Regions from separate parts of the Pseudoalteromonas sp. 23_GOM-1509m genome, predicted to be linked through region 1. Evidence: predicted binding sites of a transcription regulator. Region 1 holds the regulator's gene; the other holds the start of a gene.
The links. Region 1 encodes sigma-54, which starts transcription at its own class of promoters, with help from an activator protein. Its sites were predicted from a motif close to GTTGGCACGNNNNTNGNNT; they were not measured.
Positions count from the first base shown of each region.

Region 2: the regulator sigma-54 is predicted to act here: its motif matches at 12,134-12,152, upstream of fliS (flagellar export chaperone FliS).

Region 1 is NZ_JADO01000011.1:154,235-169,846, reverse strand. Features, by position in the region: gene N523_RS0105465 (calcium/sodium antiporter) at 1-821, shown strand, start outside; gene N523_RS0105460 (KpsF/GutQ family sugar-phosphate isomerase) at 825-1,796, shown strand; gene kdsC (3-deoxy-manno-octulosonate-8-phosphatase KdsC) at 1,797-2,348, shown strand; gene lptC (LPS export ABC transporter periplasmic protein LptC) at 2,345-2,899, shown strand; gene lptA (lipopolysaccharide transport periplasmic protein LptA) at 2,889-3,428, shown strand; gene lptB (LPS export ABC transporter ATP-binding protein) at 3,425-4,150, shown strand; gene N523_RS0105435 (RNA polymerase factor sigma-54) at 4,220-5,719, shown strand; gene hpf (ribosome hibernation promoting factor) at 5,746-6,033, shown strand; gene ptsN (PTS IIA-like nitrogen regulatory protein PtsN) at 6,038-6,490, shown strand; gene rapZ (RNase adapter RapZ) at 6,510-7,352, shown strand; gene N523_RS0105415 (HPr family phosphocarrier protein) at 7,372-7,644, shown strand; gene mgtE (magnesium transporter) at 7,784-9,142, shown strand; gene N523_RS0105405 (YgiQ family radical SAM protein) at 9,230-11,413, opposite strand; gene N523_RS0105400 (SRPBCC family protein) at 11,703-12,251, shown strand; gene N523_RS0105395 (TIGR03899 family protein) at 12,220-13,101, shown strand; gene N523_RS0105390 (TIGR04219 family outer membrane beta-barrel protein) at 13,178-13,948, opposite strand; gene N523_RS0105385 (DUF2333 family protein) at 13,952-14,938, opposite strand; gene N523_RS0105380 (copper chaperone PCu(A)C) at 14,947-15,456, opposite strand; gene N523_RS0105375 (hypothetical protein) at 15,535-15,612, opposite strand, start outside.
Region 2 is NZ_KI912433.1:311,023-326,634, reverse strand. Features, by position in the region: gene flgH (flagellar basal body L-ring protein FlgH) at 1-299, shown strand, start outside; gene N523_RS0114895 (flagellar basal body P-ring protein FlgI) at 312-1,406, shown strand; gene flgJ (flagellar assembly peptidoglycan hydrolase FlgJ) at 1,557-2,552, shown strand; gene flgK (flagellar hook-associated protein FlgK) at 2,554-4,560, shown strand; gene flgL (flagellar hook-associated protein FlgL) at 4,563-5,822, shown strand; gene N523_RS0114875 (flagellin) at 6,099-7,550, shown strand; gene N523_RS0114870 (flagellin) at 7,768-9,249, shown strand; gene N523_RS0114865 (flagellar protein FlaG) at 9,349-9,735, shown strand; gene fliD (flagellar filament capping protein FliD) at 9,763-11,187, shown strand; gene N523_RS0114855 (hypothetical protein) at 11,377-11,700, opposite strand; gene fliS (flagellar export chaperone FliS) at 11,700-12,095, opposite strand; gene N523_RS0114840 (sigma-54 dependent transcriptional regulator) at 12,461-13,897, shown strand; gene N523_RS0114830 (DNA-3-methyladenine glycosylase I) at 14,029-14,616, opposite strand; gene N523_RS0114825 (sensor histidine kinase) at 14,746-15,612, shown strand, end outside.

The DNA.
Region 1 (15,612 bases):
CAGCGCCTGAAATGATGGTATCGGCTTCAGCAGCTTTGGCAAATAAAACCGATACTGCCGTGGGTAATGCAGTTGGTTCAAACATCACTAACATCTTATTAGTTTTAGGTATTACCGCCCTTTTAAGACCCTTATCAGTATCTTCAAGTACGTTAAAACGTGAAATTCCACTGGTACTGCTGGTCTCCATTGCAACTTGGTATATTTTTTCAGATAACTATTTTTCATTTTTTGAAGGTGCAGCCTTATTATTTGGCTTTGTTGTTTTTATTGGCGGACTTATTTTTGTCTCACTGCGAGCTAAAAACCAAGACGATCCGTTTGTGAGCGAAGCCTGTGACGAAGTACCTGACAATGTACCAACCAAAAAAGCTGTTTTTTGGCTGGTAGTGGGTATGATTTTACTGCCGGTTAGTTCACACTTTTTAGTTGGCTCAGCCGTTGATATCGCAAAATATTTTGGCTTAAGTGACTTAGTGATTGGTTTGACCATTATTGCTATAGGCACCAGCTTACCTGAACTTGCAGCTTCAATTGCAGGTGTACTTAAAAATGAAGATGACTTAGCGCTGGGTAACATAGTTGGTTCGAATATTTTTAATATTTTAGCGGTATTACCGCTGGCAGGATTAATTAATCCATCGGTTATCGATACTTCGGTAGCTAACCGTGATGTTATTATTATGATTGGCGCAACCTTGGCGCTAATTGCTATGTCATTGAACTTTAGAGGTCAAAGACGTATCAATAGAATAGAAGGTGGCTTGCTCATCGTCGCATTTATGATTTACCAAGGTTATATTTTTAGTCAAGTAGGATAGCCCATGGCAACGCTAAACTTTATTCAACAAGGGTTACGTGTTCTAGAGATTGAACGCCAAGCACTCAGCGATATTACACAATACGTTAATGAAAGCTTTAACCAAGCCTGTCAATTAATGTATGACTGCTCAGGTCGTATTATTGTTATTGGCATGGGTAAATCAGGCCATATTGGTAACAAAATAGCCGCCACTCTTGCCAGTACCGGCAGCCCCGCATTTTTTGTTCACCCGGGTGAAGCAAGCCATGGTGATTTAGGAATGATCACAGCAAATGATGTGGTTATCCTCATTTCAAACTCTGGTGAAACCAGCGAAGTACTTAATATTATTCCAGTATTAAAGCGCATTGGTGCCAAAATGATTGCCATGACAGGCAACCAAGGCTCAACCATGGCAACATTGGCAAATGTGCATGTGTGTATTAAAGTTGAACAAGAAGCCTGCTCATTGGGCTTAGCACCTACTGCAAGTACCACTGCCACACTCGCTATGGGTGATGCCATGGCGGTGGCATTATTAGAAGCACGCGGCTTTACTGCTGATGATTTTGCACTATCGCACCCTGGTGGTAGCTTAGGCAAGCGATTACTCTTAACTCTTAAAGATGTTATGCACAGTGGTGCTGATACGCCTATCATTAACGAGACGCAAACGATTAAAGATGCCTTAATTGAAATGTCGGCCAAAGGACTCGGCATGACCGCTATTGTTGATAGTGACCAGCAATTATCAGGCCTGTTTACCGATGGCGATTTACGCCGTATTTTAGAGCAACGTATTGACATTCATAGCACTGAAATTAATGTTGTGATGACCAAGTCGTGTACTACAGCCACCCAAGAGATGCTCGCGGCTGAAGCGTTAAATATTATGGAACAAAAACGTATTAATGGTTTAATTGTAATTAATGAGCATAATCAACCGATTGGCGCACTAAATATGCAAGACTTACTTAAAGCGGGAGTGCTATAAATGCAATTTGAAGATCTCTATCAACCGCTAAGTGATGATGCAAAGGCGCGCGCAAAAAAAGTAAAGCTATTAATTTGTGATATTGATGGTGTATTTTCTGATGGCCGTATTTACCTTGGAAACCAAGGTGAAGAACTCAAAGCATTTAACACCAAAGACGGATTTGGTATCAAAGCCCTGATTAACAGCGGTTTTGAAGTCGCCGTGATCACCGGGCGCCATTCTCATATAGTGCAGCAACGTATGAGCAGTTTAACCGTACAACATATATATCAAGGCCAAGAAGACAAACTCATAGCCTATCAAGAATTAAAACAAAAATTAGCGCTTAGCGATGAGCAAATTGCTTATATAGGTGATGATAGCCCAGACATGCCAGTAATGGAGCAAGTCGGTTTTGCGGTTGCCGTAAACGATGCTCATCCACTTATTAAACGTTTATCACATTATGTAACCCAACTGCCCGGCGGTTTTGGTGCGGTAAGAGAGCTGACAGACTTACTTATGCTCGAAAATAACAAGCCACTAACTAGCCAAGGAACGAGTTCATGAATGTAGCGCGCATTATACTGAGCGTTTTATTCATAAGCTGTATGGTTTGGCTCTGGTATCCTTATTTTACTAAGGTTGATATTACTGCAAGCGAAGAAACACAAGTTATTGCTAAGCCTGATTATACCGCTATTGAGCTAAAACAAACGGCTTATAATGAACAAGGTAAAGTGAGCCATAAGGTAACTGCGGTAAAAATGGAGTTGTATCAACAACTCGGTTTTACCTTTTTTGAAAAGCCTATATTCACTTTATACAACGAGCAGCAAACATGGCGTATTAACGCCGATGAAGCCACCCTCTACGACGACCGTCAACTGGTGTTAGAGGGTAATGTAACCGCTCAAAACTTAGTAGATAACGCCATGATCGATACGATCACCGCCCAGACCATCAATGTTGATATAAAACTATTAACCATGCAATCACAGCAGCCTGTCGTTATTACAGGACCTAATTTAAAAATCACAGGTAAAGGCCTTGAGGCCGATTTAAAAACCGAGGTGATTAAACTTATTAACCATACGCGAACCCTATATTATGACCAATAACCTATTTAAAATTTTAATTGTTCCCTCACTATTAATTGCTTTTAACAGTAATGGCGCTGAACCTGCTGAAGCCCCCGCTGCTAATCAAATTTCAATTAGTGCAGATAAGCAAGAAGGTCAATTAAAAGAAAACGTAGGCATTTTTGAGAAAAATGTTGAAATTATTCATGGTAATCGCCGTATCACAGCTGACCGTTTAGAAGTGCATAAACGCGATGATCTAGGCGATAACAAACAGTTATTAATTGCCACAGGCAGCCCTGCATATTTTGAAGAAACACAAGCTGATGGCACTATAATGAGCGCCAGTGCTAATGAAGTGCGTTACGATGTGTCGCTGCGTTTTTTAACCTTAATCGGCGATGCAAGCATTGCTCAAGCAGGTCAAAAAATAACAGCTAAAAGTATCACTTACGATATCGAGCAGCAGTTAATTAGCGCAGAAAAAGACGAAAACTCAACAGACCGTGTACACACTATTTTAGTCCCTGTTGAAAATAAAAAAGAAGATGATAAAGGCCAACCATGAGCACATTAAAAGCAGAGCTATTAGCTAAAAGCTACAAAGGTCGTGAAGTTGTAAAAAACGTTGGCCTAGAGGTTGAAGCTGGCAGTATTGTGGGGTTACTTGGCCCTAATGGTGCAGGTAAAACCACCACTTTTTATATGATTGTAGGCCTTGTGCCTAGCGATAAAGGCAAAATATCAATTGATGATAAAGATATTACTTTATTACCGATGCACAGCCGAGCGCGTTTAGGGATTGGTTATTTACCGCAAGAGTCGTCTATTTTTAGAAAGCTGACTGTTTATCAAAACTTAATGGCTATCTTAGAAACACGTAAAGAATTAAATAAACAACAACGCGAAGATACCTTAAATAATTTACTTGATGAATTTAGCATTCAGCATATCCGCGATAGTCAAGGTATGGCTTTATCAGGTGGTGAACGTCGCCGCGTTGAAATTGCTCGCGCGTTAGCAGCAAACCCTAAATTTATCCTTTTAGACGAACCCTTTGCGGGGGTTGATCCTATCTCAGTATTAGATATTAAAAAGATTATAGAGCATCTTAAAAACCGAGGAATTGGCGTACTTATCACAGATCACAACGTACGCGAAACTCTTGATGTTTGTGAAAAAGCCTACATAGTTTCTCATGGGGAGTTAATTGCATCAGGCACTCCAGAATATGTATTAAACGATAAAACAGTACGCGATGTTTATTTAGGCGAGCAGTTCAAGCTCTAATATGTGTGTTATTACACTAAGCATCTGCTAAGATTAATTATACTAATTTAAAAGGATTGTTAGAGATACATGAGGCAATCATTACAGCTGCGCATGGGCCAGCAACTTACAATGACTCCACAGTTGCAACAAGCAATTCGCTTATTGCAACTCAGTACATTGGATCTCCAGCAAGAAATTCAAGAAGCGCTCGATAGCAACCCCTTGCTTGAAGTTGAAGAACACGATTACAGCGAAGACACTGCAGGTAAAAACGAACAAAAAGCCGATAACGATGACTTAACGCTAAGTGCCTCAGCTGACGATAAACCTAGCGAGTATGAGCAAGATAGCGGCGAAGCAATGACCAAAGACACCATTAGCGATGATATGGCTATGGATGTTACTTGGGATGAATATATGAGCGCTGCGCCTGCCTCTTCATCGGGCCCAATGCCAGAAGATGAATCTATTTATCAAGGCTCTTCGACTGAAACGCTGCATGAGTATTTAATGTGGCAACTTCAACTGACGCCGTTTAGTCCTACCGATGAAGCGATAGCTATTGCAATTGTAGAAGCTGTGGACGATTCAGGGATTCTAACCCTTAGCTGTGAAGAAATATTAGAAAGCTTTAACCAAGAAAACGACGGCGAAGATGAAGTTGAACTTGACGAAATAGAAGCGGTACTAAAGCGTATTCAACTATTTGATCCAGTGGGAATAGCCGCGCGTAGTTTACAAGAGTGCTTGTGTATTCAGCTAAATCAATTTGATAAAGACACACCTTTTTTAAACGAAACAAAAATGATCTTAACCGATCATATTGATTTACTTGCTGCACGTGACTATCGCACGTTAATGAAAAAAACAAAGCTTAAAGAAGATGAGCTTAAAGAAATCATGACGTTGATTCATACGCTCAGCCCAAAACCGGCAGACACTATTGTTAGAGAAGAGTCTGAATACGTTATTCCTGATGTGTCGGTTAAGAAAGTTAAAGGTCGTTGGGTAGTTGAATTAAACCCAGATAGCATGCCTAAGATCAGAGTAAATAGCCAATATGCAGCTATGTCGCGTACGGTTAAATCAAGTGGTGATAGCCAGTTTATTCGCTCGCACTTACAAGAGGCTAAATGGTTTATAAAAAGCTTAGAAAGTAGGAATGACACGCTACTTAAAGTAACCAACTGTATTGTGCAGCAGCAACAGGCCTTTTTTGAACACGGTCCTGAGGCTATGAAGCCTATGGTGCTTAACGATGTGGCTGAAATGGTGGAAATGCATGAGTCGACTATATCGCGTGTTACTACGCAAAAATACATGCATACACCACGTGGCATTTTTGAGCTTAAATATTTCTTTTCAAGCCATGTAAGTACTGAAAATGGTGGCGAATGTTCATCAACAGCAATACGTGCATTAATTAAAAAATTAATCGCTGCAGAAAACTCAGCTAAACCATTGAGTGATAGTAAAATTGCAGATATATTGGCAGAGCAAGGAATTAAAGTAGCGAGGAGAACCATTGCAAAATATCGCGAATCTCTAGCTATTCCCCCGTCTAATCAACGTAAAAGTTTGATTTAAGGCGTACAACAAAGAGGAAAATGTTTATGCAACTGAATTTAACTGGTCGCCATGTAGATATTACCGACTCGCTTAGAGACTACGTAAATAGTAAATTTTCGAAGTTACAGAGGCACACTGATCACATAACGAATGTGCACGTTATTCTCGATGTAGAAAAACTAAACCAAAAAGCTGAAGCAACCGTTCATGTTAGTGGCGCTGAGATTTTTGCCTCTACTGAGCATCAAGATATGTATGCCGCTATAGACTCGCTCATTGACAAGCTAGATCGTCAAGTAATTAAACACAAAGAGAAACTTGCTCGACACTAACACTATGAAACTAAGCTCACTTATCTGTCAGGACTGCAGTAAAGCTGCGGTCCTTTTTAATAGTAAAAAAAGAATTTTAGAATTTATCAGTGAATTGGCTCACAATAAGCTGCCCTATTTAACACAACAAGATATTCTTAATGCATTAACTGCAAGAGAAAAGCTTGGAAGTACAGGCATTGGCCGAGGCATTGCTATTCCACATGGTCGCATGAGTGGAGCTCAAGAGCCCCTTGCTTTGATTTTAGTGAGCGAAACAGCTATTAATTTTGATGCGATTGATAACCGGCCGGTTGACATTTTTGTCGCGTTAATTGTTCCCGATGGCGATAATCAGCAGCATTTGAAGACGCTAGCCACGATTGCTGATAAGCTCAATGATAAAGAATTTTGTAAACAGTTACGCGCCGCCAAATCGGATAGCGAACTGTATCAGGTTATCGTCAGTCAATCGTAGTAATAAAGAAAGGTGATAAATGGAATTAATAATTATAAGCGGTCGTTCAGGCTCAGGTAAATCTGTGGCGTTACGCGTTGTGGAAGACTTAGGTTATTATTGTGTAGACAATATTCCTCTTAATTTATTACCATCATTAGTGCGCAGTGTTTCCGACAGTTATAATAAAATTGCCGTGAGTGTTGATGTACGTAACCTACCTAAAGAGCAACAGCAGTTTAATGAAATCATTGAATATTTACCTGGTTTTACTAAACCAACGGTATTTTATTTAGACAGTGACGATCAAACATTAATAAAACGTTTTTCAGAAACGCGACGTCTCCACCCTTTATCTATTGATTCTTTGCCGCTTGATTTAGCCATAAAAAAAGAAAAACAACTACTTGATGTATTGATTAACCGTGCTGATTATATGATTGATACCACGGATTTAAGTGTGCATCAGCTTGCTGAGTCTATTCGTGAAAAAATACTCGGAAAAAAAGATAAACAACTGATCATTACCTTTGAGTCATTTGGTTTTAAACACGGCATCCCTAAAGAAGCAGATTACGTATTCGATGCCCGATTTTTACCAAACCCGCATTGGGAGCCTGAACTTAAGCCACTTACAGGGCTGGACCAACCAGTAAAAGACTACCTAGCAAGTCACAGTATAGTGCAAAAATTTACATGGCAAATTCAAACATTTGTGCAAACATGGCTGCCGCATTTAGAACGAAATAACCGCAGCTACTTAACCATTGCAATTGGCTGTACCGGTGGGCAACACCGCTCTGTTTATTTAGCGCAAACCATTGGCGAAAGCTTTGCAATGAGCCATCCTAATGTAAAAATTCGCCACCGAGAACAAGAATAATACCGAGTGAGAACATGCAATGCGCTTAGAAAATACATTTTTAATAAAAAACAAATTAGGATTACACGCTAGAGCGGCGACAGTATTAGCTCAGCTTTCTGTGCAATTTGATGCCACAATCACTTTATTTCAAGATGACAAACAAGCCGCTGGCGATAGCGTGCTGGCACTTATGTTACTCGAAAGCAGCCAAGGCAAAGAAGTTAAGGTGGTATGCGAAGGCCCCGACGCTGAGCCTGCACTTAGCGCAATAGGTGAGCTCATCGACCAACGATTTAATGAGCAAGAATAAAAAAGTTCATTATTAACTCATCATCCTAAGCTTAGGTTAATAGTGGTTGAGGTAGTTTGCTCACATAAAGTAAGATAAACTAAAATTGAATAGCATTTATACCCTTCCAGCATGTAATACAATTTAATTAAGGACGCCAATGCCTGAAGCTTTAGAACAAGATATTCCACTACAACAACTAAAACAGGTGACTAAGTCACTAAATAGTGGTCAATTTGTTCAAGTTAGACGCATGCTGGCAAAAACGGCGCCTTGTGATACCGCACTTCTTTTAGAATCATCCCCGCATAAAATTCGCCGTATGCTCTGGCAGCTTGTTGATCCTGATGTACAAGGTGATGTGCTTGAAGAGCTTTCTGAAGATGTACGTTTGGGCATTATTGCGCAAATGGCACCCGAGCACATTGCTGCTGCAACCGAAGACATGGGTCATGATGACTTAGGGGAAGTACTACGTAGCCTACCTGACACTGTTTATAAAGACGTTGTTAGCGCTATGGATATTCAAGATAGAGAACGTGCAACGCAGGCTTTATCGTATCAAGAGCGCTCTGCTGGCGCATTGATGAATATAGATACCGTTACTATTCGCCCCGATGTGACTCTAGATGTGGTACTGCGTTATATTCGCTTACGCGGCGAATTACCTGAGGGTACAGATGACTTATATGTGGTTGATGAAAATAACTGCTTTTTAGGCGCCCTATCGCTGAGTACTTTATTAACCAACCCCCCTGAAAAAATTGTTCATGATTTAATGGATGAAGACTGTGAGTCTATTCCTATTTCAATGGATGAGAGCGAAGTTGCACAATTGTTTGAGCGTCATAATTGGATATCGGCACCGGTTGTTGATGACAACGCACACTTGCTTGGGCGGATCACCATTGATGATATCGTTGATGTTATTCGTGAAGACGCTGAGCACAGTTTACTGGGTTTAGCGGGTTTAGATGATGAAGAAGATACCTTTGCACCTGTGTTGAAAAGCTCTAAAAAGCGCTCAATTTGGCTGGGTGTAAACTTACTAACTGCATTGCTAGCTGCAATTGTGGCGAGCTTTTTTGAAAACACCTTAGCTATATTACCAATTCTTGCTGTGCTCAATGGCATTGTCCCGTCAATGGGTGGGGTTGCAGGCAGCCAAACCTTAACTTTGGTTATTCGCGGTATCGCGGTGGGCCATATCAACCAAACTAACCAACGTTTTTTATTATTAAAAGAACTCGCTATCGGTGCGATTAACGGTATGGTTTGGTCTATCCTAATTGCCGGTGTTGTTGCGCTTTGGCAATGGGATTTCAAACTCGGTGGTGTTTTAGCGTTTGCTATGTTTATGAATTTAGTTGCAGCAGGTATTGCGGGTGCTAGTATCCCACTATTGCTTAAAAAAATGAAAATAGATCCAGCACTTGCAGGCAGTGTGGTACTAACCACAGTAACTGATATTGTTGGTATATTTGCCTTCTTAGGTACTGCGACTTGGTTATTGATTTAATCTTTTTATAAACGTTTTTAAACAAAAACACCGCATCAATACGCGGTGTTTTTGTTTAAGCCGATAGTTACTTTACATAAGTTAAGGCTACTTAGCGCGCTGGCGATTACCACCTACCTTAGGCTTAGTGTTGGCTTTTTTAAACTGGCTAAAGCCAGTATGACGAGTAAGCGCAGGACGACCGCCCTTATTGCCTTTACCGCCTTTGGTTTGCCTTTCATCTCGGCCTTCTTCTGGCACTAAACAATTTGGACCTTTACCAATAAGCTTGGCTTTGCCCATGTTACGCAGGGCTTCGCGGATCATTGGCCAACCGGCAGGATCGTGATAGCGTAAAATTGCTTTATGCAAACGACGTTGACGCGCTCCCTTAGGCACAGCAACTTGCTCAGTATTATTTTTAATATTACGAAGCGAGTTCATTTCAGTATGATAAATGGTGGTTGCGTTGGCCATCGGTGATGGATAAAAATTTTGTACCTGATCAAGCTTAAAATCATTCGATTTCAGCCACAAAGCCATGTTTACCATGTCTTCATCTTTAGTCCCCGGGTGAGCAGAAATAAAGTATGGAATTAAATACTGCTTTTTACCCGCTTCTTTTGAGTACTTATCAAATAACGCTTTAAATTCATCATAGGCGCCCATACCTGGTTTCATCATTTTTGATAATGGGCCATCTTCTGTGTGTTCAGGTGCTATTTTTAAATATCCACCAACATGATGGGTTACTAGCTCTTTAACGTAACGAGGATCACGTACAGCAAGGTCATAACGCACGCCCGAAGCAATTAAGATCTTTTTGATCCCTTTAACCTCACGCGCCTTTTTATATAAGTCGATAGTGGGTGTGTGATCGGTATCCATATGCTTACAAATATCAGGATACACACACGACAAGCGACGGCACGTACTCTCTGCTTTTTTACTGGTACAACGCAGTTTGTACATATTTGCAGTTGGCCCACCTAAATCAGAAATAACCCCAGTAAAGCCCGGCACTTTATCTCTAATTTGTTCAATTTCTTCGATAATCGATTCTTGTGAACGGCTTTGTATTATGCGCCCCTCATGCTCGGTAATAGAACAAAACGAACAGCCGCCAAAACAGCCGCGCATAATATTTACCGACGTTTTAATCATGTCGTAAGCGGGGATTTTATTATCGCCATAACTTGGGTGTGGAATACGCTGGTAAGGTAAACCAAACACGTCATCCATTTCCTGAGTTTCAAGCGGATAAGCCGGCGGATTCACCCAAATAGAACGATCGCCATGACGTTGAAATAACGCCCTTGCACAACCTGGGTTGGTTTCTTGATGTAAAATACGTGATGCATGGGCATACAAAGGCTTATTAACGCTAACCTGCTCAAATGCCGGCAGTTTAACGTAAGTTTTTTCCCACGGCTTAGGACGAGCAGGCTGGATGGTAATTGGTTTTGCAGCTTCTGCTTGTAAATCGATGCCGGCTTGCTTAAATTCTGATTTAGCACAGCCCACATCATCCGCGCCATAAGGATTAGGAATAGGGTCTATTTTACCAATTTTATCAATCGCTGTTGAGTCACTGCCACGCCAACCAGGTAAAGGCTCTTTACGAATAACTGCCGTGCCTCTAACATCCTGTATGGTATCGATGGTTTCACCGGCAGCGATACGATGCGCTACTTCAACTAACGGGCGTTCGGCATTACCATAAATTAAAATATCGCCTTTAGCGTCAAATAATACGCTACGACGTACTTTTTCTTGCCAGTAATCATAATGAGCAATACGGCGCAGACTGGCTTCAATGCCCCCTAACACTAATGGCACATCTTTGTAGGCTTCACGACAGCGTTGTGAATAAATGATCACTGCGCGATCTGGGCGTTTACCGCCGACATTTCCTGGTGTGTATGCGTCATCATGGCGCATTCGTTTTTCAGCGGTGTAACGATTGATCATCGAGTCCATATTACCGGCTGTAATACCAAAAAATAAGTTAGGCTTACCCAATGCCATAAACGCATCTTTAGAGTTCCAATCTGGTTGAGCAATAATGCCCACTCTAAAACCTTGCGCTTCTAGCACTCGGCCAATTACGGCCATCCCAAAACTAGGATGGTCTACATAAGCATCACCGCTAATAATAATAATATCGCAGCTATCCCAGCCAAGCGCGTCCATTTCTTCGCGTGTTGTTGGTAAAAATGGAGCTGTGCCATAACACTCAGCCCAATACTTGGGGTATGAGAATAAGGCGCGATCAGCTTTTAATGTGCTCATAAAATTGGCCGTTCAATAACAAAAGGCGCGAATTATACCCTATCGACATCCCCGTTGATATAGCACAAAATGAAAGCGCTGATTAAAAATTGTTTACCTTTATTGCATTACTAAAACTAATAAATCATCTAAACTTATTACGGCTAATGTCTGCTTTTGGAATAATACAAGGTAGATAAAATAGATCAAAAGCAACCGCGACTTCGTTAAACTATTAAATTATTAATAATTGATAGACGCTGTAAATTAAAATAGATGAGGAATACCTATTAAACTACTTAAAAAAATAATGCAGTTTTCAATCATATTGCTTCTGGTTTTTGTTGTCGTTGGATTATTGTTACCACAAAATTATCATGTGCAAAAAAGTATAAAAATTAATGCACGCGCTCCCGTAATAAAGTCATTAGTAGAGGACTTTACCCAGTGGTATAAATGGTCGCCGTGGCAACAAATAGACCCTAATATTAAGTTTAATATTGGAGAACCGAGCTCTGGCGCAGGAGCCTACCAATCTTGGGAAGGTAAATGGGGCAAAGGCGAAATGACAATATCGTCATTAAGCGATAATGAAGTTGTATTTAGTGTGTTATTTAATCAAGAGCATATTATCACTAGCAAATTGCTATTTAGCCCGCACACAAAAACCGTCACGTGGCATATAGAAGGACAAGCAACGATGCCACTTATTTCTGGGTACGTTGCTATATTTGCTGAAAATATATTAGGTAATATAGTGACCCTAGGGCTAAATAACTTAAAAACGGTCGCTCAACTCAGTGATGCACAAGCAATAATGGAAAGCCATGACAGTCAAAACCGCACAAGCCAGGATTAAACTTGCCAATATTATTGAGTCACTGCTAGGTTACTCGGTCACAAAAGTGAGTAATACACCTGCCATTGATGAAAAAACCTATAATCCTCAAGGTAAAGCCAAATCGCTTTATAGTATTAATAGCGAGCATTCAATTTTAGCGCGTGCTCAAAAACGACAAGACTTACTACTGATTAAACAGCAACAAAATATTGAGACTATTTTATCCTTAGCAATGGAGTTTTGTCCTGATGTTGCTTGCGCTAAGCAGCCCGATGCTGATTGGGTGGAGCACTTTATAGCCTTATGTGAAGATACCTCAAATCAATCTATGCAAGTGTTGTGGGCAAAAATTTTTACTGGCGAAACCATTAGCCCAGGTACTTTTTCTATTAAAAGTTTACAAACACTTAAGCACATGACCCAGCGCGAAGCCGATTCATTAAGAAAGTGCGTGTCTATTTCTGGATATAACGAAAAGGATAGCAGCCACCTAATATTCTTGGGGTATTACAAAAAACCCTCATTATTTGATTTACTAGGTAAAGGCAATAAAGTGTCATTAAGCATAGGTAAAAGCGGCGTGAGCTTTCCAGACGTACTAACTTTAATGGATTTAAACTTGCTGTATCGTAAAGAAATAGAGTCAGCGGCATTAAAAGTAGGACAAGAGTTCACCCTATCCTTTTTATCACAAAAACTAACCTTAAAAGCAAAAAGTAACGATTTGGTGCTTAGCTATTATAAGTTTACTCAAACAGGTGATGAACTATTTAGATTAATGAACTACCCGATTAACAAGGTGTACAAACAGTTAATTGGTTCAGCATTTGAAGGGGAGTTTGAATTAGTTTGGCATTCTTTAAAATAGCAAACAGAGATGACTAAAGCGTGTGTTAGCTTTTAAAAATAAGAGCCACACAAGGTGGCTCAAAATAATACTTTAATTAAAAGTGAACCTGAATACCGGCAAACGGCCCCGATGCATCAATATCAGTATTAATATCATCGACATCATCAAGTTCTAAAACCATAGAGCGGTAGCCCGCTTTAACCGCAACATCAACCGCTAGGTTATCAATAAACTCCCAAGCAATACCCATTTGGTAATCTTGTACTTTACTGTCATCTATGGCTAAAAAGCTGCCTTCAGCAAAAACACTTAAACCACTAAATGGTAAACCCGCTTCAAAACGTCCATATACTAACGGCACAACACCAGAGAACTCTTCGATTTCAGTAAAGTTAGCGCCACCTTGTTGTGATGTACCTGTTACAACAAGCTCACCATCAAACTGCTTAGCATTAAGACCTAAATCAATTGAGATTAAATCGTTATCAAAAATCTCGTAGTAAAGAATATAATCAATGTGCGATAAGTCAGTCACTGAATTAACATCAGTGCCAACAATATAATCAGTACCGTTAAAACTAAATGTGTCTTCAAGCACTGTTGAGCCGTTTAATTCAAGCTCAGTGTATTTTAACTTTAAGTTTGGCACTAATGGCACTGGGTGCTCAAGCGCAGCGTAATAACTTACAAAGGTTTCATCTTCAAAGTTGAAGTTTTGCAGGGCGTTATTGTTATCAGAAAAGCTACCGTCATTATCTGCTTTCCAACCATCAACCCCTACATATAAACCCAATACAGTGTCGGCTTGTGCTACAGGGGCTAAACATGCCATTGATAAGGCTGCTGCTATACAATACTTTTTCATTTTTTATCCTTGCGCTAATAATTCGCTAAGTTCAATTAGTGCCGCATTGGCTCTAGAAATATAATTTGCCATAACAAGTGAATGGTTGGCGACATAACCAAATCCATTACCGTTTAAAATCATTGGGCTCCATACCGTTTCTTGGGTTGCTTCAAGCTCGCGAATAATTTGTTGCAAGCTGACACGGGCGTTCTTTTTATCAAGCACATCGGCAAAATCATATTCAACCGCCTGTAAAAAGTGCAGTAAAGCCCAAGTGGCCCCACGTGACTCATAAAATACATCATCAATTTCCCACCATGATGTTTTTATTTGTTGTTGTAAAGGCGTATAGGTGGCCTGTGTATTTGAAGAGTTACCGGCGAGGTCAGTGTTAACCTTATCTTGACCCACGCTTGCACTTAAACGCTGACTTAAGCTGCCTAAACGCTTTTCAGCTTCTTTTAACCAACTGCGTAGGTTATCTGCACGAGAGTAAAATTGGCTATCGCGCTCATGCTGATTGGCTATTTGAGAACGATATACCATTAAATAATCAATTCCTTTTTGGTATTCACCCTCAGCACTTGGCCATGCCCATGCTTCAGAGCTGATATTAAATTGTGGCTGAGCTTTTTTGAGCGCTTCGTGTTCAGTTGATTGCGATTGTGAGCGGCTAAAATCTTTTCGCATAGACAACGCTAAATCACGCACCATTTCCAGCGCACCATACTCCCAGGCCGGCATATTGTCCATTATTACGCTCGGTGGTAGCACATCATTTGATAAGTAACCGCCTGATTTAGTTAAAAGCGTATCAGCTACAGTGATGAGTGTTGAAGTTGTTACATAACCTGTGACTAGTTTTTCACTGCGTTGCTGCGCTTGTTGCTTAGCATTTTGCACAACATCAAAACGTGAAGGCTCTATACTCCAGTACACTGCAATGGCGTAAAACACGACAAATAACAGTACCAGTGCCGTTATTATTTTTCCTTTATGCTGTGACATTTATCCTCCTAATGATGACTATGATCTTTCGATGCTTTTACCGGCTCTGCTTGTGAGGCTAACGAAACGACTTTTGCATTGGTAAATACTCGGTTCCCGTCTTCAAAATATAGCGTGAGTTTACGTTCTTGACCTACTTTTAACGGTTCTTGTGGTTCAAACACCATTAAATGATAGCTGCCTGGCTTAAAATCGAGTTGTTGGTGAGCTTTAATAAGCAATGATTCGACTTTTTGCATTTTCATCATACCGTCAGCGTGAACGTGCTCATGAATTTCAACACGCCCTAGGCCATCAATTGTCGCTTTAGTCAAGGTTGCTGGTACATTGCTGTGGTTTTTAATACTAAAGTAAGCCACACTGGCTTTGGTTGCCGGCAAAAACTCTCTTACTTGCGCATGTGTTACTTGTAGCTGCGCAACAACACTATCGTGTTCATGTCCTTCGTGCGCCATTAACGAAGACGAAAAAACACCCACCATTAATGCACTTGCTATCGAAATACATTGTTTAATCATCAGTAAAATCCTTGTTAAAACAAAAAAATATAGTTCAAATTTATCATAATTCCCCTATGTTAGGCAGCTAATTTAAGCTCAAGAGACGACTTTTTTGTTATCTGCGATTAACCAACACAGCCCTGCTACAAACAATAACGGCCAAGCAATCATCAA
Region 2 (15,612 bases), on a different contig from region 1:
ACTCAAAATCAAATCAATCAAACAGCCTAGTTGGCGATATTTCGGTTAACGTGATGCGAGTATTACCAAATGGTAATTTAGTGATTCGCGGTGAAAAATGGCTAACGCTAAATACCGGTGAAGAATTTATTCGCTTAGAGGGGTTAGTGCGTCCACAAGATGTTAATGCTGATAATACCGTTGAGTCTAATCGTATTGCGAATGCGCGTATTCAGTATTCAGGTAAGGGTCAAACTCAAGAGGCACAAAGCCCGGGTTGGTTAACGCGTTTCTTTAGTAGCTCATTGTTTCCCTTTTAGAGGACATTCAACATGAATGGTTTTAAAGTTTTTTGTTTTATGGTGCTACTAGGCTGGCAATTTACTGCCAGTGCTGAGCGAATTAAAGATGTGTCTATGGTCGAAGGGGTGCGCTCAAACCAATTAGTGGGCTATGGATTGGTTGTTGGTTTACCGGGTACCGGAGAGCAAAGCCGTTTTACCGAGCAAAGTTTTAAAGGCATGCTTAATAGTTTTGGTATTACACTACCTGCGAGTTTAAAGCCAAAAATTAAAAATGTTGCAGCAGTCGCGGTTCATGCAGAACTCCCTCCATTTAGAAAGCCAGGGCAAACTATAGATATTACTGTGTCATCGATTGGCAGTGCTGGCAGCCTGCGCGGTGGCACATTATTACAAACATTTTTAAAAGGGGTTGATGGTAATGTATACGCTATTGCACAAGGGAGCTTAATTGTTGGTGGCTTAGGTGCTGAAGGCCTAGATGGCAGCCGAGTCGTTATTAATACGCCAACCGTAGGGCGTGTGCCAAACGGTGCCACGGTTGAACGTGCCGTTAAAAGCCCATTTATGCAAAACGATTATATTACCTTTAATTTAAACCGTCCGGACTTTACAACCGCAAAACGTTTAGAGAAAACCATAAATGATTTAATCGGCCCAAATAGCGCACAAGCACTCGATGCCGCCTCTATTCGGGTTGTTGCGCCACGAGATGCCTCACAGCGCGTATCGTATTTATCAACTCTTGAAAACTTAGAGTTTAAGCCTGCGGATACTTCGGCAAAAATAATTGTTAACTCACGTACCGGCACTATAGTTATTGGAAAAAATGTAAAATTACAACCTGCGGCAATTACACATGGTGGCCTTACTGTGACCATTGCTGAGCAACAAAATGTGGCGCAGCCAAATCCTCTAGCAGAGGGGGAAACAGTGGTTACCCAACAAAGTATTATTGACGTTAATCAAGATGATTCACGTGCTTTTGTATTTGACCCAGGTGTAAGCCTTGATGATTTAGTTCGTGCTATTAATGAAGTTGGCGCTGCCCCTGGCGATTTAATGGCGATTCTTGAAGCACTTAAAGAAGCCGGTGCAATTAACGGTCAGCTTGTTGTAATTTAGTTTTATAAGATTCTAGACCCTAAGCCCTAGGGTCTAGGGTCTAGGGTCTTTAACCTTTCACCTTTCATCCTTAACCTTTCATCGCTACTCTTCTTTTGGCTCAATTATTGCATTTAACTAGGTATTATTAATTATTGTGTCAAAAAGCTGATGGAAACAAATCATCTAGATAAGCAAAACTTTTTTGATTTAGGCAACTTAGACTCTTTGCGTCGAGATGCTTTAAACAGCGGTGATGCATCAACCGATGCATCTAAAGCGGCGTTAAAAAAAGCGGCGGCACAATTTGAAGCTATCTTCACCCAAATGCTACTGAAAAGTATGCGTAAAGCCAATGAGGCTTTTGAAGACAAAGAAAGCCCATTTAATGCAAGTGGCGTGAAGTTTTTTGAAGAAATGCACGACCAACAGATGGCTACAGAGCTTTCATCAAATGGCTCTTTAGGTCTTGCTGATTTAATTGTGCAGCAACTATCGCCAGATGGAAAAAACTTTATGCCAGGCTCAGTTCTTCGTACAACGTCAGATTTCTTTAGTGACCAACGTGCGGGTAGCACCTTACCTCATCAAGAAAACCAAAAGGTCACTGAAAAAGTGCCGCTCGTTGATTCAACTGAAAAAAGCGAACAAAACATAGCGTCTGGCACATTTGAAAATGCTGAGGAATTTGTAAGCACCGTGTGGGAGCATGCAAAAGCAGCGGCTAAGAAAATTGGTTTAAATCCGGCGGTTATGGTTGCGCAAGCAGCATTAGAGACTGGTTGGGGTAAACATATTATCAGTAAAGGTGATGGCAATAGCTCAAATAATTTATTCAATATAAAGTCAGATAAAAGTTGGCAGGGCGAAAAAGCCAGTAAGGTCACTTTAGAGTTTGAGCAAGGCGCTGCAGTTAAAAAGCAAGCAAGCTTTAGAGCGTATGACTCAATAAAAGATAGCGTGAATGATTTTGTGGACTTTTTAACACAGAACCCTCGCTATCAAGATGCATTAAACAATACAGCAAAGCCGCACAAATTTTTAGACTCTTTACAGCAAGCCGGTTATGCAACCGACCCTAACTATGCAGACAAAATAAAAAGAGTGCTTAACAGTAACGAGTTAAAGAATATCGCCACAAGCGTTATCCGCCAAGGAGTAGAGTAACATGTCGTTTAATTTATTAAATATTGCTAATTCAGGAATAAGAGCAAACTCTGAGTTATTGCAAACGACAAGTAAAAACATCGCAAACGTTAATACTGAAGGGTATGTACGAGAGCGAACTGAATTTACTACCATGATTGATAATCAGGTGGGCCGCGGTCAAACGTACCGGTTATTAAATGAGTTTGCACAAAAGCAATTAAACCGAGATACCTCAAATAAAAGCTTTTTTGATCAATTTGTTAGCGAGGCGAGTCGGGTTGATCAAATTTTTTCAGAAAAATCAAACAGCTTATCAACTAGTATCAACTCGATGTTTAACAACGTACAAGAAGCACTTAACCAACCTTCATCTACGGTTGCTCGTTCATTAGTGATGAGTGATGCGCAAAATCTGATTGATCAAATGGACCGGCTTGCAGGTATTGTTTCAGAGCAAAAAGCAGTGGTTAATGAGCAATTAGAAATATTTTCTGAAGAGGCGAATACGTTAATCGAAAGTATTAGTTCGTTAAATCAAGAAATTGCGGGTGTTCATGGCACTAAAAACGAAGCAGATGCTAGCTCAGCTTACAATGAGCGTGATAAAGCAATACGTGATTTATCAAAACTAATTGATATAGAAACACTCGATGGCCCTAATGGTGAAAAACAAGTATTTATGGGCACAGGTGAAGCGGTTGTTATGCAAAATGGTTCATTTAACTTATTTTCGATTAGTGGCGATCCCGATGCTAATTTTAAAGAGTTACGCTTAGATGTAAATGGTGGCCAAGCCGTTCCACTAGAAATAGATCCCACTAAACTCAAAGGTAAAATTGGTGGCTTATTGGCATTTAGAGACGATATTTTGGTGCCTGCACAAAATCAAATAGGTCAGATGGGCATTGCGCTTGCTGATTCGTTTAATCAGCAAAACCGTTTAGGAATGGATGCAAACGGTGAGCTTGGAGGAGATATTTTTGATATCCCAACGGTCAGTGCTTTTGTTTATCAAGCAAATACCGGAACAGCTAATATGTCAGCAACCGTTGAAGCTGGTAAAGGCAGTGAACTACCAGCGAGTGATTTTGTGATCACCTATACGGGGAACCCTAACGAAGTAAGTATTCAGCCAATAGATAATAAAGGCGAGCCTTTAGGCAGTGCATCGTTAGCTGTTATTCCACCGAGTGGCATTATTGACTCTGCGGCAATCACCAGCGGGGAGTCGTTTGGTTTAGAGCTAAACGTAACCGGAGCTGGTAATGCCGGTGATCAATTTCAGATAAAACTTAATAGTGGCGCGGCTGGCAATATATCGCTGACAACAGGTCGAGGAGAAGACATTGCCTTGGCCTCTCCAATTAGAACAGCAGACGGGCTTGATAATACAGGCACTGGGACTATTTCACCGGGTGATGTGAGCGATGTAACTACCGGCAGTTTTACAAACCCTTTAGGCTTAGCAAATGGTCCTATTAACATTGTTAAAACTGCTAATGCTAACGAATATCAACTTACTGATGGTAATGGTACAACCACGTTTACGGTTACACCGCCTGCTAACAATATTTTGGCGCAAGCGGGGCCTCCTTATGATGGCTATGGTTTTGACTTTAATATTGAAGGGGTACCGGCTACAGGTGATACCTTTAATTTAGAATTTAATGAAGGCGGTTTTGATGATAACCGTAATGGTCAAAAACTTGCTGACTTACAAAACACCGATTTAGTACGTCAAAATGTAGTAGCGAGCGCCTCAGCTGATAATCATAAAACCTTGAACCAGGCCTATGCTGGATTAGTAACCGATGTTGGTGTAGTTACCAGTCAAGCAAAAACCAACGGGGCGGCATTTGATGCTTTAGCACAGCAATCAGAAGCGTGGTATGAATCGTTATCCGGCGTAAATTTAGATGAAGAGGCAGCTAATTTGCTGCGTTTTCAGCAATCTTATGCTGCATCGGCTCAAGTACTGTCTGCAGCACGTTCTATTTTTGACACTTTACTGAGTGCGGCGAGGTAATTATGCGTTTATCAAATAATTTAATGTATCAAAATAACATTAATAAAATACTTGAGAATCAACAAAATGTAGCTGGTGCGCAGGAGCGCGTTACGACAGGTCAAAAATATTTGAGTACCTCAGAAAACCCTGCTGCTATTTCGCAGGGTATGTTGTACACCAATAAAATAGAAACTAATGAGCAGCTGACGAAGAATATTAACCAGCTAAAAGGGCGTTTAGAAACCGAAGAAAGTTTATTACAAGGTATGAACGACACTATTTTAGAAGCGCAAATGTTAACTATACGAGCGGGCAATGGTTCGTTAGGTCAAAGTGATTTAGCTTCAGTTGCCAGTGAACTAAAAGAATTGCAAAAATCGCTGCTTAACTTAATGAATAGTCAATCTGAAGGGGGGAAATACCTTTTCTCTGGCTATCAAGACGATATTCAAACTTATACATTTAATAGCACTAATGGCAAATACGAATACCAAGGCGATCAAGGCCAGCACGAAGTAACCATTGCAAAAGGCGTTGAGATCAAATCAAGCGATAATGGCTTTAATGTATTTGAACGAGTTGATGCACGTCTTGATGTGGTATCGAATGATGGAGCGCCATCAGGCGGTATTACCGCTGGAACTGTTTATGTTCAAAATCAAGGTGAGTTTGATCGTTTTCATAAAGATAATTATAACTCAGACCCAGATCCGATTATTTCTCCAACGATCAATACCTATAACGTTAATGTGATCCCTGGTGCGACCCCTTCATCGCCTGATCAGTATGAGATATTACGTGATGGTAATCCTCTTGTACCACCTGTGACTGGTGAAGTAACTGATGAGCCGATTGAATTTGCCGGTATGGAAATTCAACTTGAAGGTGTAGCACCGGGGCAGCTTGATTTTACCCTTGAGAAACCAAGCAAAGAAAATGTATTGAATACACTAGAAGATTTGATCATTAGCCTAAATGACGAACAACTTGATGAAGCGCAAATTAACCAAGCATTATCGGATGGTTTAATTCAGCTTAAAAACGCCAGTGAGCAAATTGTATTTACACAAGCTGGCTTAGGTGGGCGCATGAATGTGGTTGAGCGTGTAACTGATTCAAACAGTGCACTAGATATCAATAATCAAGAAAACAGATCCAGCCTAATTGAAATTGATGCCGCTGAAGCCATCAGCGATCTTACTAAACATGAGTCTGGTTTACAGGCCTCACAAGCGACTTTTGGTCGCTTGGCTAAACTTTCATTATTCGATTATTTATAAATACCATCGAAGGCAGGTTATTACTTTACGAGAAAAGTAGGTAATAACTTGCCTTAACGTAGCGGCAAAAAACTGTCACCCCCCTTTTTCTCTCCTGTCAAAAAAATGCTCACTATTTATTAAATACCGTAATAAACGTTATTTAGTTGTTATAAAACATGGGTTTAATATTTTATTATTAGTTGGCACAAGTAATGCATTCAACTAGTCATAGACAGTGTGGTTTTTGCTTAAATATTTTGAACCACATTCTGATTGAAACTAGGAGATGGTAAAATGGCTTTAAGCGTAAATACAAATGTTGCATCACTTAATGGGCAACGCAATCTATCTAAATCTAGCATGGCACTTGAAACCTCAATGCAGAGACTATCATCTGGTTTGCGTATTAATAGCGCAAAAGACGATGCTGCAGGTTTACAAATTGCCAACCGACTAACTTCTCAGGTTAATGGCCTAACGGTTGCTCAGCGTAATGCCAACGATGGTATTTCCATGGCGCAAACGGCTGAAGGTGCGATGCAAGAGTCTGCAAACATTCTGCAACGTATGCGTGACTTATCACTGCAATCAGCGAATGGTTCAAACAGTGCGGTTGACCGTGCATCACTGCAAAAAGAAGTAGCAGCCCTGCAACAAGAACTAACACGAATTGCAGACACCACCAAATTTGGTGGCACCAGCTTACTTGACGGTACATTTGGTACAAAACAATTCCAAGTGGGTGCAAATGCGAATGAAACCATTAATGTAAGCTTACGTAATGTAGCTGCCAACGCTATTGGTGCATATGAAGTAAAAGGAAACAGTACTTTACTGGGTGCTGTTGCAACACAAACAGCGCCACTTGCTACGGCAACTGGCGCTGTGGCTACTGCAGGATTAAATATAAATGGTGTTGCAATCCCTGATGCAGGTGTTACGGGTAAAGGCGCTGCTGAAATAGCCGATACCATTAATAAAGAAGCAACAGGGGTTACTGCCACTGCAAAATTAGATGTTACTATTGCTGGGCTAACATCAGCAGATAACAGCGACTTAACTCTTCGCAAAGCGGGTGCTGCGGTTGATACTTATAAATTATCAGAATTTGGTGGTGATCTTGACCGACTTGCTGAAAAGCTGCAAGCCGATGGCTATGATGCAATCGTAGACGATGGTTCGTTAACACTAAAAGCTGAAGGTGTTGACGGTATTCAAATGACAGGTACTGCCGGTACAGCTACTATTGCTAACAATGCAACAGGTGGTACGCCAGTAGCTGGTGGCGCTACCAATAATGATATCAGTGTTTCATCATCACTGACCTTATCTTCGTCAGAAAAAATTGGCATATCGGGTACTGATGTAGATGATATTCTAGGCGGTACAAATATTTCAGCTACCGGTGGTTCTGGTGAATTAACATCTGTTGAAAGTGTTGATATATCAGGTACGACTAGTGCGGGTGCGCAGTCTGCGATTAACACTATAGATGCGGCGCTTGCGCAAATTGACGCCCAGCGTGCAGACTTAGGTGCGGTGCAAAACCGTTTTGGCTTTACCATTGCCAATCTTGCAAACGTCTCTGAAAACGTGTCAGCTTCTCGTAGTCGTATTCAAGATACCGATTACGCACTTGAAACCGCAACGCTGACTAAAAACCAAATAATGCAACAAGCCGGTACTACTATTTTGTCTCAGGCAAACCAGTTACCACAGGCGGCATTAAGTCTTTTAGGTGGCTAATACCCGCTAACTATAAAAGAGCCAAGCAAATATGCTTGGCTTTTTTGTCTGCATTTCAATCAATTAAAAGTTTTTACTGTTTTTTTTAAAAAAAAGCTAAAGGTAATTTTATAACGGCCGTTAACTTAATTAGAACGGAGCTTGAACAGATTTTTATTGTGATGGCTCTTGGTTAAAATCAATTAGTTACATTACGAAAGTAATCAGGAGTTATAACATGGCTTTATCAGTAAATACTAACGTTGCATCACTAAATGCACAAAGAAACTTATCAAAATCTAGCGATGCATTAGGTACATCAATGCAACGTCTTTCATCTGGTATGAAAATCAACAGCGCGAAAGATGATGCGGCAGGTCTACAAATAGCTAACCGTCTTTCTTCACAAATTAATGGTTTAGGTGTTGCTCAGCGTAACGCTAACGATGGTATCTCAATGTCGCAAACCGCTGAAGGTGCGATGCAAGAGTCATCAAACATCTTACAACGTATGCGTGACCTATCTTTACAATCAGCTAATGGTTCAAACGATGCTAACGCTCGTGCAGCACTACAAAAAGAAGTTGGCGCATTACAGCAAGAGCTTACTCGTATCGCTGAAACGACTAAATTTGGTGGTACAAGCTTACTAGATGGTTCGTTCGGTACTAAACAGTTCCAAGTAGGTTCTAACGCCAACGAAACAATTAACGTTAGTTTGCGTGATGTTTCTGCTGATGCTATCGGTGCAAACAAAATTGAAGGTGCAGGTACTGTTTTAGGTGTTGCTGCAGCTGCAACAGCGTTAACTACAGCAACTACTGCTGACCCAGATTTAGTTATAAATGGTAAAGCTACAGCGGTTGGTGCTGGCGATGGCGCTGCAACAATTGCAAAAACTATCAATGATGCTGCTGCAGGTGTTACTGCTACAGCAAAATTAGATGTAACAATCTCTGCGTTAGGTGCTGGTGATGATGGTATCTTAGAAATTGGTAATACCGCAACAGGTGCTTCAGGTGTTGTTGATGGTGCTGATGATGGTGTAGGTGCTGACTCTTACGATTTAGCTAACTACGGTGGTGATATTGACCGTTTAGCGGCTGATTTGCAGGCTGATGGTTACGATGCAGTTGTAAACGACGGTAAGCTAACGCTTAAAACCGAAGGTGTTGATGGTATCCAGATTACTGGCTCTACCACTGCTAATGCAACCGTAAGCTTAGAAAATAACTTAACAGCCGGTGCTCAGCTTGCAAGTGCAAATGCTGCAATGAGCGTTACATCTTCATTAAGCTTAAGCTCACCTGATAAAATCGGTGTTTCAGGTACTACGGCAAACGAAGTTTTAGGTACTGGCGCTGCAGCTATCGGAGCAACAGGTGGTACAAGTAAATTAGTTTCAGTGGAAACTGTTGATATTTCAGGTACAACCAGTGCTGGCGCGCAAAATGCAATCGAAACAATTGATGCGGCGCTTGCGCAAATTGATGCACAACGTGCTGACTTAGGTGCGGTACAAAACCGTTTTGGTTTCACTATTGCTAACCTTGCAAACGTATCAGAAAACGTATCAGCTTCTAAAAGCCGTATCGAAGATACAGATTACGCTGCAGAAACGGCTAAACTAACTAAGAACCAGATTATGCAACAGGCTGGTACAACAATCTTAGCTCAGTCTAACCAGTTACCACAGGCAGCACTTAGCTTATTAGGTTAATTTAATAATAAGCTCTATACTTAACTACTAAGGAAGGGGCAACCCTTCCTTTCTTGTATAGGTATAAAGCTTTATATCGCTTTATAGTAGGAGCGAATTATGGAAACGCAAAGTTTAAATCTAAATATCAGCTCAGCGCAAAAAGGTGAGGTTAGCTCAAGTTACCAAGCCCCGTCACAAGTTAAGCAAAACGCCGATGAGCAAAAGAATACACCCATCACCACCACGGCAAGTAATAGTGAAGTTTCTGAAACTGAGTTGTCATCTGAAAAACTAGAGAAGGTGGTACAACAATTGCAGGACTTTATGGGCGAAATGAATCGTAGCCTACAGTTTAAAGTAGATGAAGATTCTGGCCGTAATGTTATTAAGGTAATTGATAAAGAAAGCGGTGATTTAGTTAAGCAATATCCCTCTGAAGAAGTATTAGGTATTGTTGCTAAATTAGCAGAAGCCACTGGCGTGTTAGTTGATTTTAAAGTTTAGTTTGAGCAATTTAAGAGGGTAAGTATTATGGCTATTTCATTTACAGGTATAGGTTCAGGACTTCAAGTTAATGAAATTGTAACTGCTTTAGTCAATGCTGAAAAAGCCCCTTATCAAGCACGGGTAACACAACAGCAAGCAAATTTTACTACGGACATTTCTGCGGTAGGGACCTTAAAAGCGTCTTTAGAAGAGCTTAATGGTTCTCTAGAATCATTGGGGGACATCGAAAACTTTCAAAAGCGTACTATCAGTGGTAGCGATGACTTTGTCTCTTTAAGCTCTGAAAAAAACGCGCAAACTAACAACTATTCTATAAAAGTAAACAGCTTAGCTGAAAACCACAAGTTAACCTCAAGTGCCATAGCAGGTGATGAGGCTGTGGGTGATGGTAAGCTAACCATTAGTTCAGGTAGTAATAATTTTAATATTGATGTGTCAGATACAGCAACCCTTGCTGATATTCGTGATGCTATTAATAATTCTACCGATAACGACTCAGTTAATGCCACTATTATTACTGATGATACGGGGCAGCGATTGGTATTATCAAGTAAGGAAACTGGCGCAGAAAACGCAATAAAGATTGTGGTTGATGATGTTGGTGATGCTAATAATACTGATTTGTCTGGCTTATCACGACTAGCTTATGACAGCGATGCTGCATCTGCAACCTATGCTGAAAATTTAAATGAAGTAACGGCAGCGACCGATGCCTCAATTACGATTGATGGGACGCTTGTTGCGACAAGCAGTACAAATGAGTTTAAAGATGTCATTGAGGGTGTCACCATTAATGCCAAAAAAACGCACAACGCAGATGATGATTTAAGTAAAGCAACGATAACAGAGAACAATAATAATGTTGCGGCTGGATTAAAATCGTTTGTAGAAAAGTTTAATGCGTTTATTGACTTATCAAATCAGTTAGGTCGATCTAGTGCTGAAGAGGGGGTAGGTGCGCTTGCGGGTGATTCATTACTTAGAGGTTCAGTAAACCAAGTACGCTCGATGTTAACATCTGAATTTAGCACGGGTAATGGTAATACCGACTTTTTAGCTAACTTTGGTATTAGAACTGAGCGCTCAGGTAAGTTAAGTATTGATTCTGATGCACTTAAAGCTGCGGTAGAAAGTGATCCACAAGCTATCCAAACGTTTTTTGTTGGCGAAAATGACGGTGATGGTTTTGTTGGCCAGTTAGATACTGTTATTAAAGGTTATACGGCCTCTGATGGTATTATTAGCTCTCGTATAGAAGGTCGCGAATCACAAATTTCTAAACTAGAAACTGACGTAGAAAAGTTTAATACCCGTATGGCTAAATATGAAGAGCGATTATATAGCCAGTACAACGCAATGGATTTGCTCGTTGCTAACCTAAACTCGACAGGGAGTTACTTGCAACAGCAATTAGCTAACCTACCTGGTGTGGTTAAAAAGTCTAGCTAAACAATTAACCTTGTTTAGCAAATAAAGCCTGGCTTATGAGTCAGGTTTTTTTATGTTTGTTCGATTGTTAGTAACTAACTGTGTTGTTTTATAGTGAGGTTTGAGGAAATAAAAATACAGAGTGAAAAATCTGCTTAATCACTCTGTAAAGGGGAATAAAATAGGGGGGGCCTAAAGTAAATAATATGTTTAAATATTAGATTTATACTTATTCACCGCGCCTTTGCTTTTTTGTTTCTTTATAATTTCTATCGCTAACTTTTGTTTTTCGCTATCAAATAGTGTTGAAAGCTGTGCCACAAATGCGATTAAAAACTCAAGCTCAGATTCAGAATAAAAACCGTCGTCATGCTTTAAAGATTCATTCATGTAACTGTCTAACCGGCTATGAATATTCAGTGCTTGCTCAATATCCCAATCCTGAGAGTCAGTAATCAAACTAACCAGCTCATTGCAGTAGTCTCTGGTCTTACTATCAGTAATTTGTGAGCTCGTAACCTGCTTTAAAGTCATTACAGTTGTGGTTCTCTTTGTTCGAATGGAATTGCTTCCCAGCCTGACTTAATCTCTTTAATTAAGGTAATTACTTCATCAATTTTATCAATGTTGTTTTCAAGGTTTGCAGTTAATAAGCAACGCTGACAGTAATCGTACAAAGAGTCTAAGTTAGTTGATACTTCATTATTGTCTTCAAAATTTAACACTTGCTGCAACGCACCAAGTAGCACAATACAATCAGAGATTGCGTTGCCTTTTTTTTCTAACTCTTTACGTTCAATAAATCCTTTTGCAGCAGAGAGCTTGCCAACAATATTTACAAACACGAGTTTAACTTGGTCGTAGGGAGTCATCTCTTTAACGCTGCTAACTGTTATTTGACGGTATTTATTGATTGATGCATGAGCCATGGGTAATTCCTCAAATTTTAATTACTGTGTAGAACCTTAAGCAAGTTTAGTTCCAACATAAGTTTGACTATTACTTATCGGCAAAAACAGTCACACCTTTAAGTAATAATAGCACTTTTTATGAGTTTCTTCTGTGTAGAGTCGCATCATCATCAGTGGCAAAACGTGTTAGATAATTCATCCTAAGTCGGTATGCCGTTATAAATAGTTAAAGAGTTATTAGTTATAAAGTATTAGCTTTGCGGGGCGGGTGTCTGTTTTTTGGCGTTAATGTCAAAAAATCGCCGCTATTGCTTGCATCCAAACCCAACTGGCTTACAATTTGATTAATAAAACAAATTAGTGAAATAAATGGCTCGCTAAAGATGATCTTAATTTTAGATAATAATAACAATCGCTCTATTGGATTATACGCATCGCTTACTTTTATTGGTGAGGCTGTACAGTTGCAAACAGAAGCTGACTTTGAACAGGCATGCAGCCACTATCAAAACAAAGAATGTATTGTGGTGTTAGGTGCTTTGCAGTCTTTAGATCACGAAAGTTTAATTAAACGATACCCAACATTTCCTTTTTTACTCATTGGTGAAACGCTTAAACCTTTGTTGAGTTTGGCTAATGTTGTGGGGTTGATATGTGAGCCATTTACTCATGAAATAACCACACAGCTGTTACACGACTGTCAGCAATATCAGCGCATGTTGCCGCATGAACATAAAAATAATAAAGAGAAAAGCACCTTTGATGGTCTTGTTGGTGAAACCAAAGCGGTAAAAGATTTACGCTTTTTAATTACGCAGGTTGCAAAAACCGATGCCAATGTACTTATTTTGGGTGAGTCGGGCACAGGTAAAGAAGTGGTCGCCCGTAACGTACATTTGCTTTCTAAACGTAATAAAGGCCCTTTTGTACCGGTCAACTGTGGGGCTATTCCTGCTGAGCTATTAGAAAGTGAACTATTTGGTCATGAAAAAGGCGCGTTTACTGGGGCTATTTCAGCACGAAAAGGCCGTTTTGAGTTAGCGCAAGGTGGCACGCTATTTTTAGATGAAATAGGGGATATGCCATTACAAATGCAGGTTAAATTACTGCGAGTGCTCCAAGAGCGTAGTTATGAGCGCGTTGGTGGTACCAAAGCGATCCAAGCTGATGTCCGTGTGATTGCTGCAACCCACCGTGATCTTGAAAACATGATAGAAAAAGGCTCATTTAGAGAAGATTTATACTATCGCTTAAATGTTTTTCCTATTGAGAGCCCATCTCTTGCTCAACGCGCAGAAGACATACCATTACTACTTAAAGAGCTTATGCGCCGTGTAAATGAACAAAGCGGTACTACGGCTAAGTTTACAGAGCGTGCTATTGATAGTTTAAAAGAACATGCTTGGCCGGGTAATATTCGTGAGCTGGCGAACCTTGTTGAACGAATGGTTATTATGTTTCCAGATAAGGTGGTGGATGTTCCTGATTTACCCAATAAATACCGCTACATTGAAGTTGAAGCCTATGAGCCACAGTACCCAGAAGAGCTGATGGAGCGTGATGCCTTTAATGATATTTTTAGTGGCGGATTTAGCGAAGATGAAATAGATCTAGAAGATGACTTTGCTCAGGCCGCACCTGGTTTATTGCCCGATGAAGGTATTGAGCTTAAAGAGTACTTAGCTGAGCTTGAAATTAACTTAATCACACAGGCATTAGAGCGCTTTGATTACGTTGTCGCCCGTGCTGCTGAAGTACTTGGTGTAAGACGAACCACACTGGTCGAAAAAATGAAAAAATATAACCTTTCTAGAGATTGAGAGCTAAGTGCATGTGCTAGGTACTAGGCGCTAGGTGTTAGGTTAGAAAAAATAAACACCGCGTTTAATTCAAACTCGGCGCTATACTTGTCAGCGGGTTTACCCCGCGTCTCGTAACCCGTAACCCCCACCTAGCCTAGCTTTTTAACTTCTTCTTTTCTAAAGCAATTATTACTATGATCGTTAACCATACCGCACGCCTGCATGTAGGCATATACTGTGGTTGGGCCTAAAAATTTAAAGCCACGCTTTTTTAAATCTTTTGCAAATAATGTTGATGCCTCAGTAACTGCGGGGTAATCCGCAAGCGTCTCTAAATCGTTTACCTGAGGTTTATTACCAACAAACCGCCACTGGTAATCACTAAAGCTGCCAAACTCTTTTTGAATAGCAATGAAGCACTTTGCATTATTAATTGTTGCGGCTATTTTTAAGCGGTTGCGAACAATTCCCTCATTTTGCATTAATGTTTCTAGGTCCTGCTCAGTAAAGGCCGCTACTTTATTTACATCAAAGTTTGCAAAGGCGTTTTTATAATTAGCGCGCTTTTTTAATATGGTGTACCAACTTAACCCTGCTTGTGCCGATTCTAACGTTAAAAACTCAAAAAGTAGGTGATCGTCATACACAGGTACGCCCCATTCATGGTCATGATAATCCACGTAGTCTGGTTTTGAAGTATCTAACCATGGACAGCGATACTGAGCTTCTTCTTTCATGCTTATTCCTTAGCGCGTCATTTTTACGGCACGTATTTTAACTATTTAAATTGTTGATATTATTATGAAATAATTTTGGTACATATTGTGCATTAGCCAGTGTATCTACATTATTTTAGAGAGTTGATTATGGCCCTTGCAAGTGTGCTAAAACCCCAGTTTATTTCTGCTAATCAGTATAACCCATGTTTACTGCAAGAGGAGTATGTTGGTGAGTTGAGTGATTTGCGTCAACAAGCAAGTTGGCTCTCTCATCTGGTTGATACCATGCCTGCGGGCGTGATTGTACTCGATGGTAAAGGAATGATCGCTAAGGCAAACCAAATAGCTATCGATATGCTCGGCGAGCCATTAGAAGGAGAGAAGTGGTTTAGCGTTATTCAGCGCTCATTTCGTCCTCATCAAGATGATGGTCATGAAGTGTCGTTAAAAGATGGACGCTTAATAAAGCTCGATATTACTGCACTCGCGCCTGAGCCTGGGCAACTTATACTAATGACCGATTTAACCGAAACCCGACGCTTACAAAAGCGAGTCGCGCATATGCAGCGTTTAAGTGCCTTAGGTAAAATGGTGGCGTCTTTAGCTCATCAAGTACGCACACCGTTATCAGCGGCTATGTTGTATGCCGCAAATTTAGGCTCAAAACGCTTACCCGAAGCGTCTCGCGGCAGTTTTCATACTAAATTAATGTCACGTTTAAAAGATTTAGAAACCCAAGTAAACGACATGCTGTTATTTGCTAAAAGTGGTGATCAACAAGTTGTTGAGCAAGTGTCGATGCAACAGCTACTAAGTGAAGTTAAAGCCGGTGCCGATGCTATGGTAGCGCTCAATGATAGCGAATTAAATGTGAGCTTACCTGAGCCTGATATTGAAATTATGGGTAACAAAACAGCATTGGCAAGCGCAATTCAAAACCTAATTCATAATAGTATTCAAGTCATTGGCAGTGGTGCACAAGTACATCTTAGTGCTTTGCGTGATATACAAGAC